DNA from 2 places in the Cellvibrio sp. PSBB023 genome. Region 2 is predicted to be linked to the other one. Evidence: predicted binding sites of a transcription regulator. Region 2 holds the regulator's gene; the other holds the start of a gene.
The links. Region 2 encodes FNR, which switches genes on or off when oxygen is low (the NO sensors DNR and NnrR bind a similar motif). Its sites were predicted from a motif close to TTGATNNNNATCAA; they were not measured.
Positions count from the first base shown of each region.

Region 1: ccoN (cytochrome-c oxidase, cbb3-type subunit I) is a predicted target of FNR. The motif match lies at 1,624-1,637, and genes of this name have one in related genera.

Region 1 covers NZ_CP019799.1:1,944,831-1,948,259, forward strand. The annotation lists gene ccoN (cytochrome-c oxidase, cbb3-type subunit I) at 5-1,462, opposite strand; gene B0D95_RS08625 (argininosuccinate synthase) at 1,727-2,944, opposite strand; gene B0D95_RS08630 (methyl-accepting chemotaxis protein) at 3,212-3,429, opposite strand, start outside.
Region 2 covers NZ_CP019799.1:795,816-799,244, forward strand. The annotation lists gene B0D95_RS03580 (SirB2 family protein) at 1-160, opposite strand, end outside; gene B0D95_RS03585 (DUF4202 domain-containing protein) at 200-796, opposite strand; gene fnr (fumarate/nitrate reduction transcriptional regulator Fnr) at 815-1,573, opposite strand; gene B0D95_RS03595 (cold-shock protein) at 1,966-2,172, shown strand; gene glk (glucokinase) at 2,256-3,254, opposite strand.

The DNA of each region.
Region 1 (3,429 bases), 1.1 Mb from region 2:
CCCCTTAAACAGCTGGTGCCTGAACAGGCTGGGTAGCGCCCGCAGCAGCTTCCAGTTTGGAAGCTCTTACGGTGCGGTAAGTGTTGTAGGCCATTACAAGCATACCGGTCAGGAAGAAAGCACCACCGATAAGACGCATGATGTAACCACCTTTGCTGAACACCACAGTTTCAATGAAGCTGTAGGTCAAGGAGCCATCGGGGTTAAATGCACGCCACATCAGGCCTTGGCCTATACCGTTGATCCACATGGCTACTACGTAAAGAACAGTACCTACGGTTGCCAACCAGAAGTGCAGGTTGATTAACTTAACGCTGTGCATCTCTTCGCGGTTAAACAGCTTGGGCAACATATGGTACAGCGCACCGATCGAAATCATTGCTACCCAACCGAGTGCACCGGAGTGAACGTGACCAACGGTCCAGTCAGTGTTGTGGGACAAAGCGTTTACATTTTTGATGGCCATCATTGGGCCTTCAAAGGTAGACATACCGTAGAAAGACAAGGCAACAACCAGGAAGCGGAGGGTTGGGTCGGTACGCAATTTATGCCATGCACCCGACAGCGTCATGATACCGTTGATCATACCGCCCCAGCTTGGCGCGAGCAGGATCAAGGACATCACCATACCCAGTGATTGGGTCCAGTCCGGCAGTGCCGAGTAGTGCAAATGGTGAGAACCTGCCCAAATGTACAGAGAAATCAGCGCCCAGAAGTGAACGATAGACAATTGATAAGAATAAACAGGGCGTCCGGCTTGCTTGGGTACAAAGTAGTACATCATGCCGAGGAAGCCTGCAGTGAGGAAGAAACCTACCGCGTTGTGACCATACCACCACTGCACCATCGCGTCGGCAGCACCGGCATAGGCAGAGTAAGATTTGGTCAGGGTCACAGGTACGGCAGCGCTGTTAACAACATGCAGTACGGCAACGGTAATAATGAAGCCACCGTAGAACCAGTTAGCCACGTAGATGTGGGAGGTTTTGCGCTTGACGATAGTGCCAAAGAAAACGGCAGCATAAGCAAGCCATACCAGAGTGATCAGAATATCGATCGGCCACTCCAGCTCGGCGTACTCTTTGGTAGTCGTCATGCCCTGTGGCAGGGTGATTACTGCCAGTACAATCACAGCTTGCCAGCCCCAAAAGGTAAATGGCACTAACCAACCACCAAACAAAGTCGTCTGGCAGGTTCTTTGTACTACGTAATAAGATGTCGCAAACAGAGCACAACCACCAAACGCAAAAATAACCACGTTGGTATGCAAAGGACGCAAGCGGCCAAAGTGTGTGTAGGGTTGCAGCAGGTCATTCAACCCGGGCCAAACCAATTGTGATGCGATAAGTACACCAACGCCCATACCCACTATGCCCCATACAATGGTCATAATGGAGAACTTGCGTACTATATCGAGGTCGTACACTGGAGGATCTCCAGCTACAGTCGCATGACTACCCATAGGACTTTCCTGTTACTTAAGAGAAATGAAATCTTGTTTGTCTCTAACCGTGCTATCTGTCCACACGGAGCTTCACGGCAATCATCAAGCCTATAACCCTACTGAAGGTGCGGCATTTTGCCTCATGTGCGACAGTTTGTCCCACCCTAGTAGCTATCGGATTGATATTTATCAAATTATTTATGCGGATTTAACCTGAGTGCTTTATTCACGCTTGGGAATAAAGCGCCTGCACACATTCAGGTGCGCAGGCATACAGAAAAATTACTTCAATACACGGCCTTTGTTAGCAGCAATACGCATACGGAGTGCATTCAGTTTAATGAAACCTTCCGCATCTTTCTGATTGTATGCGCCTGCGTCATCTTCAAATGTAGCCACTTTTTCATCAAACAAGCTATCCGCTGAGCGACGACCAACAACATGAACAGCACCTTTGTAGAGTTTTACGCGAACTTCACCGTTAACGTACTCTTGTGACTGATCAATCATTGCCTGCATCATCTTACGCTCAGGGCTCCACCAGTAACCGTTGTAGATCATTTCGGCGTACTTGGGCATCAAGCTGTCTTTCAGGTGAGCCACTTCGCGATCGAGGGTGATGGATTCAATTGCACGGTGTGCACGCAGCATAATGGTGCCACCGGGGGTTTCATAACAGCCGCGTGACTTCATGCCAACATAGCGGTTTTCAACGATATCCAAACGACCCACGCCATTCTCACCGCCCACCTTATTAAGATAGGTTAGTACAGTTGCAGGAGACATGCGCTCGCCATTGATCGCAACCACATCGCCTTTTTCGTAGGTCAAATCCAAATAGGTCGCTTTATCCGGTGCAGCTTCCGGTGAAACGCTCCAGCGCCACATATCATCTTCGGCTTCAGTCCATGGATTCTCCAACACACCGCCTTCATAGGAGATGTGCAGCAGGTTGGCATCCATTGAGTAGGGCGACTTTTTCTTTTTGTTGAAATCGACTGGGATATTGTTGCGCTCGCAATAGGCCATCAGGGTTTCACGGGAGGTCAGATCCCACTCACGCCAAGGCGCAATCACTTTGATGCCCGGTTTAAGTGCATAAGCACCCAACTCAAAACGTACCTGGTCATTGCCCTTACCGGTGGCGCCGTGAGAAATGGCATCTGCACCGACTTCATTGGCGATTTCAATCAGGCGTTTGGCGATCAGCGGACGTGCGATAGACGTACCCAGCAGGTACTCGCCTTCATAGATGGTATTGGCGCGGAACATGGGGAATACGAAATCGCGGACAAACTCTTCACGCAGGTCATCGATATATATTTGCTTAACACCCAACGCCTGTGCTTTTGCACGCGCTGGCTCAACTTCTTCGCCCTGACCAATGTCGGCGGTGAAGGTAATAACTTCACAGTTGTAGTTTTCTTGTAACCACTTAACGATTACTGAGGTGTCCAGGCCGCCGGAATAGGCCAACACCACTTTTTTGATAGATGACATGGGGAGCTCCCGCTAAAACTCGTTGACAATTCACAGGGCACGATCACGAGCCACAATCCGCAGACCAGTACCTTCTTGGGCGCGGAATTGTACTCGCAAGTAGATGAAATTCCCACTCTTGCGGCGGCGAAAACCACGGAGAAACAGCAAATTAAATCGCTGGCGGCAAATAGGCAGTCATCACCCAACAGGTTCGCTCATTATGGCCAGTCGCCAAAAACAAAAGCGGCTACCTGGCCGCTTTTGTGGACGCTTTTTGCGCAACGATTACAAGCGGAAAGTAGACACCTTGTCATTCAGGCCACTGGCCAGATCCTGCAAGTCCTTGGCGCGACGCTCACCTTGATTTGCTTCTGTCGCTGAATTGTCGGCCACAGTTTTAATCGCAGTGATATTGGTCAATACCTCTTTCACCACATGGCTTTGCTCTTCTGCTGCGGTGGCAATTTGCCCGGCCATACTACTGATGGCGCCCACGGCTTCGT
Region 2 (3,429 bases):
CGCTCACCAGCATGATGGTATTGATAATATGTGGGGCAATTTTCAGCAGTTTTTTGTTCAGTAGTGGTGAATTAATAAATAACAAAACACCACGTACAAAAAATATCAGCAGGGCGAGGGCGACAAACGTTAAGTGCAAGTGTTTAAGGGCTATATACACGGTGTTTTCCTTTTTAATGATGGATGAATCATTGTTGTATTAATTATCAGGGCTCAGCGCTTTGCTGACCAACGTTAGCATCTTGTCATTCAGCGGCAGTGTTAATGCTGCAGTATGACCAGTGGGTGACATTTTATTCCAGGTCTTGCGAATAATATCGATGAGCTTGGCTTCCTCGTGTTTACCGGCAAAATCCTCCAGATAAAACTCGATGAATACCAGGCAAATAACATCCTCAAGGGTTTGAACTTCTTCATCGCGCTTGAGGCTGCGTTTTAGCAGTAGGTCTTTTACCCGTGCAATAACCGCATCTTCATACCCTTGGCTGGCCATAATCTCACCGGCAATATCCCCATGCATTTGTGCCAAATCCAGTCGCCACTTTTTGTAGCCGGTACGATCCATGGGGTAATCGGAGCGAGGGATTTTCCAGCGGCAGATATGTTGGCTGCGTGCCGCCAGTTGTAGGGGGTCAGATGCGTGAGGACAAAACTGCGCCAGTCGTGCGCTCATGCGTTGGCCATAAATCCATTCTTTGGCAACAACCTTGCCATCCACTATTTCAGTATTAGGGTCTTGCAGGTTGGCCGTATCAAAAGCGGCGAGGGTGGCGTCCAGACGTTGGGCGTTAATCATTGTGGATACTCGTGGTGGTTAACAGTGACTGTCGCCGTTGGCGATGTTGCGCAGCTGTTCCATATTGGTAATCAGTACTTCTTTTTTATCAACAGAAATGACCTGTTGTTTTTGTAAGCGAGTAAAAATCCGGCTGACGGTTTCAATGGTCAAACCGAGGTAATTGCCAATATCTGTGCGCGACATGGGTAAGCGGAATGCATTGGCCGATAACTGGCGGCGGCTATTGCGGCTAGATATGCTTAACAGCAGGGCTGCAATGCGCTCCTCGGCACTACTTTTACTGAGCAAGGTAATAATTTGTTGGTCCTGAGTGATTTCGCGGCTCATTAACTGGAAAAAGTGACGCTGCAAATTGGGAATTTGCAAACTCAATTCTTCCATGCGATTAAACGGAATCTCGCATACAGACGCCGTTTCCAGTGCAATGACCGAGTTGGTATAACGGTTATCTGCAATACCGTCCATACCGACAACTTCACCGGGTAAATAAAATCCGGTGACTTGCTCTTCGCCGTTATCACTCAGTGTCAGTGCTTTTACGGCACCCGAGCGAATGGCATAAACGGAGTGGAAGTGATCATTGGCGCGGTAGAGATAATCGCCTTTTTGCAGGGGTTTGCCGCGCTGGATGATGCTGTTCAAGCGATCAATATCTTCAATGTGCAAGCTGATCGGCAAGCAGATAGTGTTTAAACGGCAATTTCCGCAACTAACGCGCTTATCGTGAGGGCAGCTGGAATCCTGGGTTTTTACAATGTGTTGATTAGCTGTCATAAGTCCACCACCTCAAATAAGTGACCATGGCCGCGAAACCTGCGGCAATAGTGTAATAAGCGATTGTTGCAGCTTTAATGGAGGCGGTAAATAGTTGATTTGGCTCAATTGTCCGCGGAATTTGCATTCGGCAGAGGGGAGCTTGCCCTGATGTATGGATATAACTAAAAAGCAGGTGGCTTTCTTAAAAAGCCCTCTTTACTTGGGGCTGACTGAATAATATATTGGTTCGGCTGGCCAGTTAGCAGCATTATTTATGGTAAGTCGCATCGTTGTTCTAGCAGTAAATCTATTAGCACCTCGTTCTGTTTTTCATAAGTAACATCTGAATCCGCCAGCGCAATCCCACTTGGGGTATTCATTTTTATTTTAAGAAAACATCGAGGTTTATTATGGCTAGAAGTACTGGCACCGTTAAGTGGTTCAACGAATCTAAAGGTTTTGGCTTTATTGCAAGCGAAGCTGGTCAGGACGTTTTTGTTCACTACAGTGCAATCAGCGGCTCAGGTTTCAAGACCTTGGCAGAAGGTCAGCGCGTAGAATTTGACGTAAAGCCCGGACAAAAAGGCCCACAGGCTGAAAATGTAGTTGGTCTTTGATCGTATCCTCGCGAACGCAAGAGCAATAAAAAAATCCGCCCGGGTAACCGAGGCGGATTTTTTTATTGTTTACAAATGCTTTGTTATTTCAATGATTCTGTATTGTTGATTAACCATGCAGCAGAACCTACTAGCGCTGCTTTGTCATTCACAATCAAACGAATCGATATGTCACTGACGTAGCCGGTCATTGGCCCCTTATTTTTGTAGCGCTCAAGAAAGTGTGATTCGGGTAATAGATCTACCAGCTTGGGAGTAATCCCTCCACCAATCACTACGCCACCTTTTGCGCCGAGGGAAAGCGCTTTGTCACCTGCGACTTCACCCAGTACGTCACAAAATGTCAACACTGCTTCGCGACAGAGTGGGTCTTGATTGGCAATGCCTTTGGTGCTCACATCGGCTGGTGTATAAGGCTGCGCTTCAACGCCTTCATTGTGCGCCAGGGCTCTGTAGAGTGTTACCAAGCCGCCGCCGGAAAGAATATTCTCCACAGAGACATGGTTCTGCTCTTTCAACAGAAAGGCTTTGATATCCAGCTCTTTTTCATTGGTTGGCGCGAAGCTGGCGTGGCCTCCTTCGGTGGGGATGATTCGCCAGTTGTTTTGGCTAGGCACTAGCGCGGCCATGCCAAAGCCCGTACCTGGCCCCATCACCACAATCGGTGCATCGGCACTGGATTTATGCGAGTCATATAATGTGATGAGTTCATCGTCTTCGAGAAAGGGAACTGCATAGGCAAGTGATGCAAAATCGTTGATCACATGCAGTGTTTTCATGCCCAGTTGATCGCGCAAGCCATCAATTGAAAACTTCCAATTAAGGTTGGTCATCGATGCTTGGCCATTTTCGATTGGACCGGCAATCGCGAGGCATGCATAGGCTGGAATTTCAATGCCAAACTCGCTACAGCAAGCTTTGATCATTGTTGCCATGTCTGGATAGTTGGCACATTTAAGTGTAATTTGGCGTTCTGCTGTGTAATTGACCTTGCCATTTGCGCGATTCTTGTCTGCATCAAACTCGACCAAACCGAAACGACCGTTAGTGCCTCCGATATCAGCAACCAGTAACAGGTTCATGAGACTCCTCAACTTCTTTTACATAAGAAGATTAGATTGTTATAGATGGTGTGTTAGGACCGTAGTAATTCTTGAGCGCGGGAGAATAACACTAAACGCAATTGGCGGAAATTCACTTTTGGGCGAGAGCCCCCAAATGCCTGCAATACGGCAGTAGGGAGAGTGTAATCGTGTT